2 regions of the Faecalibacterium prausnitzii genome follow, and region 1 is predicted to be linked to the other one. Evidence: predicted binding sites of a transcription regulator. Region 1 holds the regulator's gene; the other holds the start of a gene.
What was found. The regulator NrdR, encoded in region 1, represses ribonucleotide reductase genes. The targets are predictions, from matches to a motif close to CACNANATNTNGTG.
Positions count from the first base shown of each region.

Region 2: the regulator NrdR is predicted to act here: its motif matches at 5,945-5,958, upstream of nrdD (anaerobic ribonucleoside-triphosphate reductase).

Region 1 covers NZ_CP065377.1:1,433,618-1,441,506, forward strand. The annotation lists gene secF (protein translocase subunit SecF) at 1-1,728, shown strand, start outside; gene nrdR (transcriptional regulator NrdR) at 1,773-2,234, shown strand; gene I5P96_RS07105 (DUF4363 family protein) at 2,351-2,719, opposite strand; gene I5P96_RS07110 (DUF421 domain-containing protein) at 2,716-3,423, opposite strand; gene I5P96_RS07115 (spore germination protein) at 3,493-4,944, shown strand; gene I5P96_RS07120 (hypothetical protein) at 4,949-5,773, shown strand; gene I5P96_RS07125 (hypothetical protein) at 5,770-6,786, shown strand; gene I5P96_RS07130 (sensor histidine kinase) at 6,783-7,889, opposite strand, start outside.
Region 2 covers NZ_CP065377.1:2,826,026-2,833,914, reverse strand. The annotation lists gene I5P96_RS13675 (HPr family phosphocarrier protein) at 1-48, opposite strand, end outside; gene I5P96_RS13670 (DUF4830 domain-containing protein) at 246-968, opposite strand; gene I5P96_RS13665 (glycoside hydrolase family 2 protein) at 1,113-2,897, shown strand; gene nrdG (anaerobic ribonucleoside-triphosphate reductase activating protein) at 2,951-3,502, opposite strand; gene nrdD (anaerobic ribonucleoside-triphosphate reductase) at 3,620-5,791, opposite strand; rRNA gene I5P96_RS13650 (16S ribosomal RNA) at 6,637-7,889, shown strand, end outside.

The DNA of each region.
Region 1 (7,889 bases):
GTCAGCACGGCCACGGTCCATGCGGCCATTACCGACGGTGCTGCCATCATCACAAGCTCGGCATCCAACCCCTTCACGCAGGACGATGTCGTCAAGATGGCCCGCCAGATCAACTCCGGCTCGCTGCCTTTTGCGCTGACCGTGGACAGCTACTCCACCATCAGCCCCAGCCTGGGCGAGAACAGCCTGAGCGCTATGGTGCTGGCCGGTCTCATCGCTTTTGCCCTCATCGTGGTCCTGATGACAGCGCTGTACCGTCTGCCCGGTTTCCTGGCCTGCATCGCACTGGCCGGTCAGGTGGCGGCTACGCTGGCCTTCGTCTCCGGTTATTTCCCGGTGTTTGAGAGCTTCACCCTGACGCTGCCCGGCATTGCCGGTATCATCCTGGCCATCGGCATGGGTGTGGACGCCAACGTCATCACCGCCGAGCGCATCAAGGAAGAGCTGCGCAGCGGCAAGTCTCTGGATGGTGCCCTCAAGAGCGGCTTTGCCCGCGGCCTGACGCCCATCATCGACGGCAACGTGACCATCGTCATCGTGGCGGTCGTGCTGATGGGTGCCTTCGGCCCCTCGGACGGCTTCTTTGCAAAGATGCTCCACTTCGTCTTCTTTGCCTTTGGCCCGTCCACTGCGGGCACCATCTATGCCTTCGGCTACACGCTGCTCACCGGTGTGCTGCTCAACTTCGTGTTCGGCGTCTTCGCCACCCGCGTGATGATCCGCGGGGCAGCGGCCATCAAGGCCCTGCGCGACCCCTGGCTCTACGGTGCAGACCGCCCCGGCAAGGAGCCTGCGGAGAAGAAGCCCATCGACTTTGTGGGCCTGCGCAAGCGCTTCCTGACCATTTCCTCCTGCCTGATGGCAGTCATCCTGCTCTGCGCGGTGGTGTTTGGCGTCCGGCTGGATACCGAGTTCACCGGCGGTGCGATGATCACCCTGAGCTATGAGGGCGAGTTCACCACGGCCGATGTGCAGAAGACTGCTTCTGCCGCACTGGGCAGCAAGGACCTGACCCTCCAGACCGGCGAGAACGTCGCCACCGGGGAGCAGACCCTGAAGATCTCCATGCCCGGCAACGAGACCGTGACCACCGATCAGGTGGAGAACCTGCTGGATTCCCTGAACGAGACCTACCCGGACAACGGCTTCGTTCAGTTGTCGCTGAGCAACGTCAGCGCGGCCATGGGTACCAAGTTCCTGCAGAAGAGTCTGGTCGCCGTTCTCTTTGCGCTGGTGCTCATCCTGCTGTATATCGGCTTCCGTTTCCAGAAGATCGGCGGCCTGACCGGCGGCATGATGGCCGTTCTGGCCCTGCTGAACGACCTGATGGTCGTGTTTGGCACCTTCGTGCTGCTGCGCACCCCGCTGGACGGCAACTTTATCGCCGCCATGCTGACCATTCTGGGCTACTCCATCAACGATACCGTCGTCGTGTACGACCGCATCCGCGAGAACCGCACCCTGATGGAGAAGAAGATCTCCTTCGAAGAATTGGTCAACCACTCGGTCAACCAGTCGGCCCGCCGCACCATCATCACCACCGTCACCACCGTGATGGCGCTGGGCGTGATGTGCATCATCTCTAAACTCTACGGCCTGGACAGCATCTTCACCTTTGCGTTCCCGCTGATGATGGGCATGATCAGTGGTGTTTACACCTCGCTGTGCGTGTCCACTTCCGCGTGGGTGCTGTGGAGCGAGCGCAAGACCGGCAAAAAGAAAGCGTGAGCTTCGCCCGAACGTGAACATGACCAAATCAGGAGGAACAAACCATGAAATGTCCCTATTGCGGCGATGAAGAATCCAAGGTCATCGATTCCCGCCCGACCGAAGATGGCGAGCGCATCCGCCGCCGCCGGGAGTGCCTGCGCTGCCACATGCGGTTCACGACCTATGAGGTGGTGGAGACGGTCCCGCTGATCGTCATCAAAAAGGATAATTCCCGCGAACCCTTTGATCGGCAGAAGGTGCTCAACGCCATGCTGCGCGCCTGCGCCAAGCGCCCGGTCAGCTACGAGTCGCTGGAACGTGCCGTCAGCAGCATTGAGCAGACGCTGATGAGCTCCTACGACCGGGAAGTGACCAGCGTCCGCATCGGCGAGCTGACCATGCAGGAGCTGAAAAAGATCGACGAAGTGGCCTATGTCCGCTTTGCGTCGGTCTACCAGCAGTTTGCCGACGTCGAGAGCTTTTTCACCGAGCTGCAAAAGCTGATGGGCGACCGGAAAAAGTAAAAGGATCCTTCCAAAAAGCGCACAGCCTCCGCCTGGATTTGGGCGGCAGGGCTGTGCGCTTTTTCGTTGCAGCAGATCGTTCGCATAAGTTTGATTATGCGAAATGTTGAATTGCCTCAGAGGATGCGACGGGAGAGCCAGGCCAGCGTTTCGACCTGGACCTGAGCGCGGCGCAGCTCCCCGAACGCTTCTTCGGGGGCGTTCCATTCCAGATGGCCGTCGGCGGCGCGGAGGGCCGCTTCCAGTTCGGTGAAGTCTTCCGTTTTGAGCAGGTGGTTCATCCCTTCGCGCATCCGGTCGCAGAGGTCGGCTCCTTCGGCAAGGGCCTGCCGGGCCCCGGTCAGGTCATCCTCCCGGATGGCTTCCATCGCATGGTCGATGTCGCCGGAGATGTCTTCGGCGAACATCTGCACCCGGAAGCTGCTGTAAAAGGCCACCGCGAGCAGGGCGGCCACGATGCCGAGGCAGGCGTAGATGCGTTTCATGCGTCCTCCTTTCTGAGCGGGCGGGCCGTGCGGCGCGGCTCTTTCTTCAGCAGAAAGTAATCTTCGGTGTCGTTGCCGATCAGAAGCAGAATCTCCTCCACCAGCAGGGTATTGGCCTGTGCCGTCCGTTCCAGCCAGGCGTGGTCCTTGCCGCACCAGTGGAGGTTGTCGTCCAGCACCTGCCCATCCAGCACAAAGGGGATGGTCGCCTGACCGTGCTGGACCTTGAGTGCCAGGTCGGAGAGGGTGGCAGGCTCTCTTTCGGGGCGCAGCGCCACCGAAAGGCTGCCGTTCGTCTCCACAACGGCGTAGGAGACATCCCGTGGGTCAAAGACGTCCTTGCCGCGCAGGGCCTCCATCAGGTCGGCCGTCGTCAGCCGCAGAGTGCGCAGGGCATTCTGATCGATCTGTCCATCCAGAATGACCGTCTTGGGCCGGCCGGACATCAGGTTGAAAAATTTCTGGCTCTGGAAGCTGAGAATGGACCCCAGAAGCTCCAGCGCCGCAATGAGAAAGAGCGGGATGAGGCTGGCGGTCACGGGGACTTCCTCCGATTCGATGGAGATGGACGCCAGATTGGAGATGAGGATGGTCGAGACCAGCTCTTCCGGCTGCAGCTCACCCAGCTGGCGCTTGCCCATCAGCCGCATGGCAAACAGGACACAGAGATAGATCAAAACGGTGCGAACAATCAAGAGCTTCAAGTCGGAACACCTCCTGCGGGAATAACCGGCGCGGCGGCGGGTATCCTACTGCAAAAGGGGGATGGGACCATGCAGCTTTCCGAACATTTGGAAACAAACCTCGCGGCGCTCAACGCTAGGTTGGGCAGCTCCGCAGATTTTTATGCGAAGCGCATCGAGCTTTACCACATTCGGGGTGCCATTCTGCTCTTTGACGGGATGGCCAGCCTCGAATCTCTGTGGGCACTTCTGCTGGACGCCGCCAGCCGTCAGACACCGCCGCTGCGGCTGGGCGCGCTGCCGAGCGGGGAACAGGTCTATGAGCTGCTCAGCCGCCACTCGGCATTGCCCGCCGAGAGCAGCCCTGTGGAGAACTGGGATGATCTGATGCAGCGCCTGACCGCCGGAATGGCGGTCTTACTGCTGGACGGCAGTGCGAAAGGACTGGCATTTTCGGTGCAGAGCCTGAAATTCCGCTCGGTGGGGGAGCCATCCGGTGAAGGAGATCTGCGCGGCTCCCGCGAGGGATTTTCCGACCTGCTGCGGGTCAATCTGAGCCTGCTGCGACGGCTCATCCGAACCGAAGCGCTGGTGATGGAAGTGCAGCAGGCAGACTGCGCGATGAAAACGGAATATGCCGTCTGCTACTGCAAAGATAAGGCCTCGCCCGCCGCCGTGGAGCAGGTAAAAGAGACGCTGCGCCGCGCAAAGCCGCAGCTGCTGTTGGATTCGAGCTACTTTCTGCCCTGGCTGTTTCCCTGCCGGGTGCGCACAGCGTCTCCGGTGAGCTATACCGAGCGTCCCGCCGTGGCCTCCGCGAAGCTCTGTGAGGGGAAGATCGTCGTTCTCGTCAACGGGAGCCCATCCGCGATGGTCCTGCCGACCCTCTTCGGCGAAAACTTCGAGTGTCTGGACGACTACGCCCAGCCTGCGTTTTTTGCGTCCTTTCTGCGCCTTCTGAAATATGGTTCCTTCTACCTGAGCATCTTTCTGCCGGGGGTGTTCGTCTGCCTGGCGGTCTACCTGCCGGAACTGCTCCCGCCGCAGCTGCTCTTCAAGATCGAAGCTGCTGAGCGGGCCACTCCGTTCCCGCTGTTTGGGGAGATGGTGCTGGTCATCCTGCTGCTGGAGATCATCCGGGAGGCAGGGCTTCGGATGCCGCAGACGCTGGGGCACTCGGTCAGTCTGGTTGCGGCGCTCATCATCGGGGACGCGGCCATCGCCACCGGTCTGCTGAGCACACCCGTCATTCTCATTGCAGCGGTTGCATCCATCGCTGTCTTCGTGGTGCCGTCCCTCTACGAAATGGCCACGGCTTTCCGCTTTCTGGTCCTGCTGGCGGCGGGAGTGGCAGGCCCTGTGGGGCTTGTGTGCGCGGCGTTGGTCGTTCTGCTCGCTCTGGCGCAGGTGTCAGCGCTGGGGGTGCCCTATTGTGCACCGGTGCGTTTCCCGCAAACCGCACTTTCTCCGGACGGTGTGACCCGCCGGACCTACCGCACCCTGTCCGCACATCCTTTTTCCATCTGGCAGAAACGGAGGTGAGCCAATGGAGCAAACCGGATCGTTCCGTGCCGCCGTGCCGCTCAGCGTTCTGACCGCGGTGCTGGGGCAGTGCATCACTTCCGGCAGCGCTATGCCAGCTCGGCTGTTGCTGCTGCAGGGGTTCCCCATGGCGCTGGGCATCGGCCTGCTTTCGGCCTGCTTGGTGCCTGCCGAAGGGGAAGAGGAGCTTCGTTCCGAAACCGGCATCCGCCCCCGGCTGCTCTGCCTGCTTTTATCCGTGTGGTTTGCCGCAGAGCTGTGGGAGACGCTTTGGCAGGCACAGCAGGTGTGCCGGGAGCAGTTTTCGTCCATGGCAGTCCTCGGCGTTCTGCCGCTGTTGCTGTGGGCGGGCTGGCAGCTGAAGCCGGACGTCTTTTCCCGCAGTGCGGGGGTCTTGTGGTGGGCACTGGCGCTGGCGGGTCTTGCCTGCGTTGGAAGCCTGCATGGCCAGCTCCACTGGGAAAATCTTTTCCCCGCAGCGGAACCTACAGGGAATCTCCGTTTCCCGCTTTATGCGGAATCCATCGCGTGGCCCCTTCTGTTTGGAAAACGCGGATGCACCGGGAGGCGCTGCTTCCTGCTGCCGTTTCTGACGCTGGCGGGGCTGTTCAGCTTTGCGCTGGGGCGGGAACTTCTGTTTGGGTCCGGCCGTCCGCTTCCGGGAAATGAGCTGCTGCGCGCCAGGACGCTGGGACGTGTCTCCCGGCTGGATGCAGCCTTTCTGCTCGTCTGGCTGGCAGCGGCATTGTTCCGGGGCTGCTTTCTGGTGCGGGTCCTGCGGGAACTGCTCTGCCGCCCGGAGGAGCAGGAAAAGGGGGTACCGGAATGAGAGCTTCCCATGCACTGCGCTGGCTGGCAGGGGGTATTCTGGTGCTCTGGTGCGGCGTCTTTCTGCGGATGGAGACCACCGAGAAAAGCATGGTGCGGGCACTCATCGTCCAGCCGAACCGCAGCGGCTGGGCGGTGCAGCTGCTCTATCAGTTCCCGGAAGCAGCTGCGGATGCCTCCGACGCCGTGGCAGAAATCCGAAGCTGTTCGGCCGAGGATGCCACGCTGCCGCTCGCGCTGCACAAGGCCGAACGGGAACTGCCCAAAACTGCAAATTACCGGCTGTGTGAATATCTTCTCTTTGACGAAACAGCGTCACAAACCGATGTCCTGGAGCTGGAGGAGTTTCTGCAAACGGAACCCGTCAGCCGCCTGTCGGCGCGGGTGCTCTTTGTCGCTGGTAGCGGGGCGCTGGCGGAAGAAACTCCGCCGGACGGTCTGCCGGGCGGCGGGGCGGAACTGGAAGAGACCGATGCGGCCCCGGAAACGCTTCCGGGAGCGCTTTTACAGGCCGCCGAAGATACCGCTGCGTGGGCACCGCATCTGTACGAGTGCGCAGCGGGGGCCGTGATCCCCATCTTAAAAATTGGGGAGAACGGGGTGACATGGCAGAAGGAGAGCTGCCTTTTGACGGCGCAGGGAAGCACCCGACTTTCCCCGAACGAGACGGCCATGGCGCAGCTCTTGCAGGAACGGACGATGCCGGTGGAGTTCGCACTGGAAGGGGAGACTGTCACCCTCCGGCGCTGTGTCGTTTCGGTGGAAGCGGATGGAAACGGGTTTGCGGTCACGCTGACCGGCCAACGCAGGGCGGGCACACCGCCGGTTGCAGAAGGCGTGTGCCGCCAGCTGGAGTCGCTCTGCGAAGAGACCATCGTCCGGGCCTGGCAGTCGGGCGCAGACCTTCTCCGGCTGGGCGCAGTCCGTGCGCTGAAGGAAGGGCTGGGTGCCTTTTTTACAACAAAAAACGCCTGCCCGGAAGTGCGGGCAAGCGTGAAAATGCTGGATCTTTAATGGGCGGTCTCAAAGATGACGGTGATGGTCGTGCCGACATTGATCTCGCTTTCCAGCCGAATGCGGGCGTTGTGGATGCGGGCAATGTGCTTGACGATGGCCAGCCCCAGCCCGGTGCCGCCAGTGGCCTTGCTCCGGCTCTTATCGACCCGGTAGAACCGCTCGAACACGCTGGACTGGGCTTCTTTCGGGATGCCGATGCCATTGTCCTTGACGGTCAGGGTGCAGTGCCCATCCCGTGCGCAGGCGGTGATGAGCTGGACCTTTCCGCCGGGGCGGTTGTACCGGATGGCGTTGTCGCAAAGGTTCTGGCACAGCTCATCCAGCAGGCTCCGGCTGCCCAGCACAGGGGCGCTCTCGCCGAGGTAGGTCAGGGAGATGAACGACTTCTGCGCGTTCACCTTCTGGCGCTCGACGCACTCTTTGGCCACATCCAGCAGATCGACCGTCTCCATCTGGGGAGTGTCGTTGGTCTCCGAAACGTTGTCCAGATGGGACAGCTGCAAGATATCGTTGACCAGCTGGATCATCCGGCTGGCTTCTACATGGATCTTCCGGCCGAACTCCGGCACATCCGCAGACTTGGCGATGCCGGTCTCAATGAGTTCGGCATAACCGGAAATGCTGGTCAGGGGTGTTTTCAGCTCGTGGCTGACATTGGCCGTAAACTCCTGCCGCATCTTTTCGTTGTTCTCGCGGAGCAGGCGGTCCGAGTGGATGCTCTCGGCAAAGGGGATCAGCTCCTTGTACGGCACATTTTCCTGGATGTGTTCCAGATCGTCCGTCATCTTCAGAATGGGCTGGATGAGGCTCCGGGTCAGCAGACCGGCCATCATGGCAGCTGCGCCCATCATTACGATGCAGCTCAGCACGATGGCCGGCAGGGCCGCATCGTAGATGGACCAGATGGTCTCGGAATCCTGCGCCACACGGAGGATGTCGCCATCCGGCAGGAGCATGGCGTAGTAATACGTCTCAAACCCCAGCGTCTGGGAGTCGCGGCGGTTGCGGCCGATGCCCTCCTGCTTGGCCTGTTGGATCTCCGGGCGGCTCAGGTGGTTCTCCATCTGCTGGCTGGTCGCGGATTCGAACAGGACACTGCC
Region 2 (7,889 bases), 1.4 Mb from region 1:
GATGCCGCAGGCATCCTTGACAGTGTACTGAAATTCCTTCATGATCATTTCTCCTTACTGGGTATCCCCTTCATCATGCTCCGGGGCCATCGGCCGCGCCGGAGGCAGCCCAATCCTGCTGCGGGATACACTACCTATATTATAAACCTCATTCGTGGTTTTTTCATTATCCCATTTCGCTGATTTTCATGCAACTTTTTTGGTATAGTTCCACAGAATTTTTGGTGGAAAATTTTCAACGCAGGTTATTCGACGGGATACCCCTCAGCATCCAGCGGAAGGTCGGTGTAGGTGTAGTCCTCGCCGGAAGTCTGCTGTGCCTGCCCGGAAGCCCCCAGCTCCTCGTCGTGGCGCTCGCCCCAGTCGCCGCTGAAGTCCTCGCCGGAGGTCTGCTGGGCCTGGTCGGAAGCTCCCAGCTCTTCGTCGTGTCGTTCGCCCCAGTCGCCGCTGTAATCCTCACCGGAGACCTGCTCGGCCTGCTGCTCTTCGGCCAGGGCGGCGCTCTGGGCGTCCTTGAGGCCGGTCACGGTGCCGGAGGGCTTTTCGAGCAGATAGGCTCCGATGGCCTTTTTCCGGTAGACCAGCAGTACACCGTACTGGCTCAGGTCGCCCTTGCTGGCGGCGGGGATGAGCGCCGTCCATTTTTCGACAGTCTTCCCCTTGTAGCGGGTCAGGTCCAGCCCGCTCTGCTGCACCACCCCATTGAAGGCGGAGAAGCTGTCGTCCCATTTGCGGGGGATCTTGACCTTATCCGCCGTGATGGATGCGCCGTCCACATCCAGGCCGTAGCCGGTGAACCAGGTCTGGATGTCCTGTGCGCTCTCGATCTTGTTTCCGCTGGCCGAGACCGCCACCGTGCGGGTGCTGATGTACCGCCCCAGCAGCGCACTGAACGCCACCAGCGCACAGCACATGGCCCCGATGCCGACCTTCTTCAGACTTGCCTTGTTCAGCGTTACCACAAACATGCCCATGCCTCCCACCCTTGTTTGGTTCTGGAAGCATTGTATGCGCTGCGGCGGCGGGATATACGGCAAGCCGCTATACAAGTCTGTTTTTCTGTGCTAGAATGGGGGCAGAACAGGCCAAAACGCCAGAAAGCGGTGACCACGATGACCAAAACGCAGCATCCTCTGCCGGAATACCCGCGCCCTGCCCTGCGGCGGGACAGTTTCGAATCCCTGAACGGTCTGTGGCAGTTCGCCATCACGAAGTCGGCGCAGCTGCCCAGGCAGTGGGAGGGCGACATCCTCGTGCCCTATTCCCCGGAGACGCGGGCTTCCGGCGTGGGGCGGACCCTTCAGCCCGGCGAGTGGCTCCACTACCACCGCAGCTTTGCCCCGCCTGCCGGTTCCGGGGGCCGGGTGCTGCTCCACTTCGGTGCCGTGGACTACGCCTGCGCCGTGCAGGTCAACGGGCATCTGGTGGGCGGCCACCGGGGCGGCTACTGGCCCTTTACGTTCGACATCACCGAGGCCCTGAACGCCGACCACAACCGCCTGTGGGTGGCTGTGCAGGACCCCACCGGGGCCGGGGTGCAGGCGCGGGGCAAACAGACGCTCCGGCCCGGCGGGATGTTCTACCCGGCCCAGAGCGGCATCTGGCAGACCGTCTGGCTGGAGCGGGTGCCGGACAACTACATCGAGACGCTGACCGTCACCCCGGACTACGACGCCCGGACCGTGACCGTTCAGGCCCGCACGGCAAAGCCCGGCGGGGCGGTGAACCTTTGGGCGGTGGTGCGGGCCGGCGGCGTGACCATCGCAGAGGACTGGGGCAGCGACGAGGCCGACCGGGACGGCGCGGTGACGCTGAACATCCCGGAGGAGCATTTCTTCCCGTGGAGCCCGGACAGCCCCTTCCTCTACGACCTGACCGTCGGTACGACCCAGGGGGAGGAAGAGAGCTTCGACACGGTGCACAGCTATTTCGCCCTGCGGAAGTGGAGCTGTGCGCCCGATGCAAAGGGCGTGCTGCGCTTCTGCCTGAACGACCGGCCCCTCCTGCTGAACGGTCTGCTCGACCAGGGCTACTGGCCGGAGGGCCTGTATACCCCGCCGTCCGACGCGGCGGTAGTGCACGAATTGCAGACCATCAAGGAACTGGGCTTCAACCTGCTGCGCAAACACGCGAAGATTGAGCCGCAGCGGTGGTATTACCACTGCGATAAGCTGGGCCTCATCGTCTGGCAGGACATGGTGAACGGCGGCGAGCCGTACCGGCTGTGGTTCGTGACCTACCTGACCAACGTGCTGCAGCCGCTGCTGCGGAAACTGCCCGACACAGCGGCCCTCCGGGGTCTGCTGAGCCGCCGCAGCGAGGCCAGCCGGGAAGAATACGGCCGGGAGCTGGAAGCAACGGTGGAGGCCCTGCGGGGGCATCCCTGCATCGGCTGCTGGGTGCCCTTCAACGAGGGGTGGGGGCAGTTCGATGCCGCGCAGGCAGTCGAGACGCTCCGCACCCTCGACTCCGACCGTCTGGTGGACGAGGCCAGCGGGTGGTATGACCAGGGCGGCGGCGATGTGGACTCCCGCCACAACTATTTCTATCCGCTCCATCTCCGGCCCGGCCGCCGCACCGTTGCGCTCAGCGAATATGGCGGCATCGCCTGGCCGATGCCCGGCCACGAGCCGCCCCGCAGGACCTACGGCTACGGCACGGCAAAGAGCCGCGCCGAGCTGACCGGGCGCTACCGGAAACTGCAATTGGAAACGGTGCTCCCGCAGCTCCGGAACGGGCTGTCGGCTCTGGTGTACACCCAGGTCAGCGATGTGGAGGACGAGGTGAACGGCCTGTTCACCTACGACCGGCAGGCGGTCAAGCCCGACCCGGCCGCCGTCCGCGCGGTGAACGAAGCATTGGAAGCAGAGTTTGAAAAGGTCCTGAAACAGGCATAGAAAAAGCAGACATGCAGCACCGGAAACGGCGGCATGTCTGCTTTTTTGTAAGATCACATCGTGTGAGTCGCAAAGACCTGTTCGTCCTCCCACCACATGGGCTGCCCGGCGGCAAGAGACCGGGGCACATCCAGCAGCCGCTGGTTGGAGCTGCCGCGGAAGCGCAGAGTGATGTCATGCTGAGCCTCCACGAACCGGCCGTCCACGAGGACGTCCAGCAGGGCCAGCAGTTCATCGGTGACTTCGCACCGGGCGGCGCAGGGCTCCGTGCCGGTCAGCTGCTCCCAGGTGTAGCCGGAGTAGCACCAGACCGTTTTATGGGGGTAGAGGGCCTTGAAGTTCCGCACAAAGGGCAGAAGCTCCCGCTGGTTCTCCGGCTCCATGGGTTCGCCGCCCAGCAGGCTCAGCCCGGCGATATAGTCCGGCTGGCAGGAGGCGAAGATCTCGTTGCGGACGGCCTTGTCGAAGGGCTTGCCGTAGCCGAAATCCCAGGCCACCGCATTGAAGCAGCCGGGGCAGTGATGGCGGCACCCGGAAACGAAGACGCTGGTGCGCACACCGGGGCCGTTGGCGATATCGTAATATTTGATGGTAGCGTAATTCATGACGGATGAAACCTGAAAGCAGAGCGCGCTGCTTTGCTTTTCCATTTGATGATGCTTTTTGTCGGTTGCCAATGGCTCCCCTTTTTGGGGGGAGCTGGCGCAAAGCGCCTGAGAGGGTTACAGGTGCAGGACCCGATCCTTGATCTCCTGGGTGCGGCCCTGGTTCCAGAACTGGGTGCCGATGTAGCCGCAGGTGCGGCGGGCGACGTTCAGTTTGTTCTGGTCGCGGTTGCCGCACTTGGGGCACTCCCAGACCAGCTTGCCGTCGTCCTCCACGATCCGGATCTCGCCGTCGTAGCCGCAGCACTGGCAGTAGTCGGACTTGGTGTTCAGCTCCGCATACATGATGTTGTCGTAGATGAACTGGAGTACGCTCATGACGGCTTCCAGATTGTCCTGCATATTGGGCACTTCCACATAGCTGATGGCACCGCCCGGCGAAAGCTTCTGGAACTCGCTCTCGAACTTCAGCTTGGTGAAGGCGTCGATCGGCTCGGAGACGTGGACGTGGTAGCTGTTGGTGATATAGTTCTTGTCCGTGATGCCGGGCACGATGCCGAACCGCTTTTGCAGGCACTTGGCGAACTTGTAAGTGGTGGATTCCAGCGGGGTGCCGTAGAGGGAGTAGTCCATGTTCTCGGCCTTCTTCCACTCATTGCACTTGTCGTTCATGTGCTGCATCACACTCAGGGCAAAGGGCTTTGCACCGGCATCGGTGTGGCTGCGGCCGGTCATATACTTGACGCACTCATACAGGCCGGCATACCCCAGGCTGATGGTCGAGTAGCCGCCGAAGAGCAGTTTGTCGATCTTCTCGCCCTTCTTCAGGCGGGCCAGTGCGCCGTACTGCCACAGGATGGGGGCGGCGTCGCTGGGGGTGCCCAGCAGACGCTTATGCCGTGCCTGCAGGGCGCGGTGGCACAGGTCGAGACGCTCATCGAAGATCTTCCAGAACTTGTCAAAGTTGCCGCCGGAGGACAGGGCCACGTCCACCAGGTTGATGGTGACGACGCCCTGATTGAAGCGGCCATAGTACTTGGGTTTTCCGGTCTCCGGGTCCACATAGGGGGTCAGGAAGCTGCGGCAGCCCATGCAGGTGTAGCAGTGGCCTTCGCCGTTTTTGTCCACCTTCAGCTCCAGCATCTTCTTCTCGGAGATATAGTCGGGCACCATCCGCTTGGCGGTGCACTTGGCGGCCAGCTCCGTCAGGTAGTAATAGGGGGTGCCGGGGCGGATGTTGTCCTCTTCCAGCACATAGATGAGCTTGGGGAAGGCGGGGGTGATCCAGACACCGGCTTCGTTCTTGACGCCCTGATAGCGCTGGCGGATGGTCTCCTCGATGATGATGGCCAGGTCGGCCTTCTCCTGTGCGTTGCGGGCTTCGCCCAGATACATGAAGACGGTGATGAAGGGGGCCTGACCATTGGTGGTCATCAGGGTGACGACCTGATACTGGATGGTCTGGACGCCGCGGTTGATCTCATTGCGCAGGCGGCGCTCGACGATCTCCTTCTTCCGCTCAGCGGAAACATCCAGACCCTCCATCTCGACCTCGACCTCGTTGGCGATCTTCCGGCGGGAGACGTCCACAAAGGGAGCCAGATGGGTCAGACTGATGCTCTGGCCGCCGTACTGGTTGGAGGCGACCTGCGCGATGATCTGGGTCGCGATGTTGCAGGCGGTGGAGAAGCTGTGGGGCTTCTCGATATAGGTACCGGAGATGACAGTGCCGTTCTGGAGCATATCTTCCAGGTTGACCAGGTCGCAGTTGTGCATGTGCTGTGCGAAGTAGTCGGAATCGTGGAAGTGGATCAGGCCCTCCTGATGCGCCTTGACGATCTCCGGGTCCAGCAGCAGGCGGGCGGTCAGGTCTTTGGAGATCTCACCGGCCATGTAGTCGCGCTGCACACTGTTGACGGTGGGGTTCTTGTTGGCGTTCTCCTGCTTGACTTCCTCGTTCTGGCACTCGATCAGGCTCAGGATGCGCTCATCGGTGGTGTTGGTCTGGCGCTTCAGGCTCTGGATATAGCGGTAGGTGATATAATGGCGGGCGATGTCGTGCGCCTTCATGTCCATCAGCTTGTTCTCGACCATATCCTGGATCTCTTCCACGCTGACGGCGCGGTTGAGCGCCTGGCACTGCTCCGTGACGTCGTCGGCGATCTGGTTGATCTGCTCGCGGGTCAGGCGGCTCTTGCCGCCCACGGAATCACTGGCCTTGGTAACAGCGGTGATGATCTTGGTGATATCGAACGGGACCTCGGACCCGTTGCGCTTGATGATCTTCATGGCGTTCCTCCATCTTTCTGTCGCGTTGTGGTTTTCTGCCGCAGTTCAAACGGGCGTCTCCCGGAACAGGAGCCGCCCGCAGATCTTCTGAAATGCGTTCATCGGAATGTGATTCTATGATATCACTATTTAGTGATATGTCAATGGGAAAACCACTACATTTTGTGCTTCGTCGCTTTCGCCAAAAATCCGGGAAGATTTTCGGAGCAAAATTTGAGACCGGAGGGCTTGACAAATCGCACAAGAAAAGTATCTGCATTCCGGCCCGTAATATCCGTCTGTATCTATACGCAGGCCTTATATTATTACATTATATAGGGAGAGAAAGCAGAAAATAAACTGTTGTATCCATCGCGTCAAAGGAGAGGCAAGTTTCACGCAAAAAACTGGTAAAAAGGCCGAACCGAGAAAAAAGGGCAAAAAAGTTGAAAAAAGGGGTTGCCAAACGGGCGGGTGTATGGTATTATACTTGAGCGCCAAGCGCTGAGACAAAAGAATGACTTCCGAAGTCCCAGCTGAGAAGCGAAAGAAAAGAACCAATAGACGCTGAAAGATTCCAGTCAGTTCTGAGAAATCTGAAGCGATCCAAGTTCAGAACGTTCGAAACGCTTCGAAAAAAGTGCTTGACAAAAAATCACTTCTGTGATAAAATAATCAAGCTGTCAGCCGGTTGGCTGAGGCGCACAGGACCTTGAAAATTGAACAATATCGAAAAACTTGTAACGGAACCTATTTTCGTGTTGGAAAAACACGGTAAACAATTCCAAACAAAGTAATTCACACAGGACGCAAGCGATTGCGTACTGAGCGAAAAAGATTTAACACTTTTTAAGTGATAAATATCATTTATAAAGAGTTTGATCCTGGCTCAGGACGAACGCTGGCGGCGCGCCTAACACATGCAAGTCGAACGAGCAAAGAGGAGCTTGCTTCTCTGAGCGAGTGGCGAACGGGTGAGTAACGCGTGAGGAACCTGCCTCAAAGAGGGGGACAACAGTTGGAAACGACTGCTAATACCGCATAAGCCCACGGGTCGGCATCGACCAGAGGGAAAAGGAGCAATCCGCTTTGAGATGGCCTCGCGTCCGATTAGCTAGTTGGTGAGGTAATGGCCCACCAAGGCGACGATCGGTAGCCGGACTGAGAGGTTGAACGGCCACATTGGGACTGAGACACGGCCCAGACTCCTACGGGAGGCAGCAGTGGGGAATATTGCACAATGGGGGAAACCCTGATGCAGCGACGCCGCGTGGAGGAAGAAGGTCTTCGGATTGTAAACTCCTGTTGTTGAGGAAGATAATGACGGTACTCAACAAGGAAGTGACGGCTAACTACGTGCCAGCAGCCGCGGTAAAACGTAGGTCACAAGCGTTGTCCGGAATTACTGGGTGTAAAGGGAGCGCAGGCGGGAAGACAAGTTGGAAGTGAAATCCATGGGCTCAACCCATGAACTGCTTTCAAAACTGTTTTTCTTGAGTAGTGCAGAGGTAGGCGGAATTCCCGGTGTAGCGGTGGAATGCGTAGATATCGGGAGGAACACCAGTGGCGAAGGCGGCCTACTGGGCACCAACTGACGCTGAGGCTCGAAAGTGTGGGTAGCAAACAGGATTAGATACCCTGGTAGTCCACACCGTAAACGATGATTACTAGGTGTTGGAGGATTGACCCCTTCAGTGCCGCAGTTAACACAATAAGTAATCCACCTGGGGAGTACGACCGCAAGGTTGAAACTCAAAGGAATTGACGGGGGCCCGCACAAGCAGTGGAGTATGTGGTTTAATTCGACGCAACGCGAAGAACCTTACCAAGTCTTGACATCCTGCGACGGACATAGAAATATGTCTTTCCTTCGGGACGCAGAGACAGGTGGTGCATGGTTGTCGTCAGCTCGTGTCGTGAGATGTTGGGTTAAGTCCCGCAACGAGCGCAACCCTTATGGTCAGTTACTACGCAAGAGGACTCTGGCCAGACTGCCGTTGACAAAACGGAGGAAGGTGGGGATGACGTCAAATCATCATGCCCTTTATGACTTGGGCTACACACGTACTACAATGGCGTTAAACAAAGAGAAGCAAGACCGCGAGGTGGAGCAAAACTC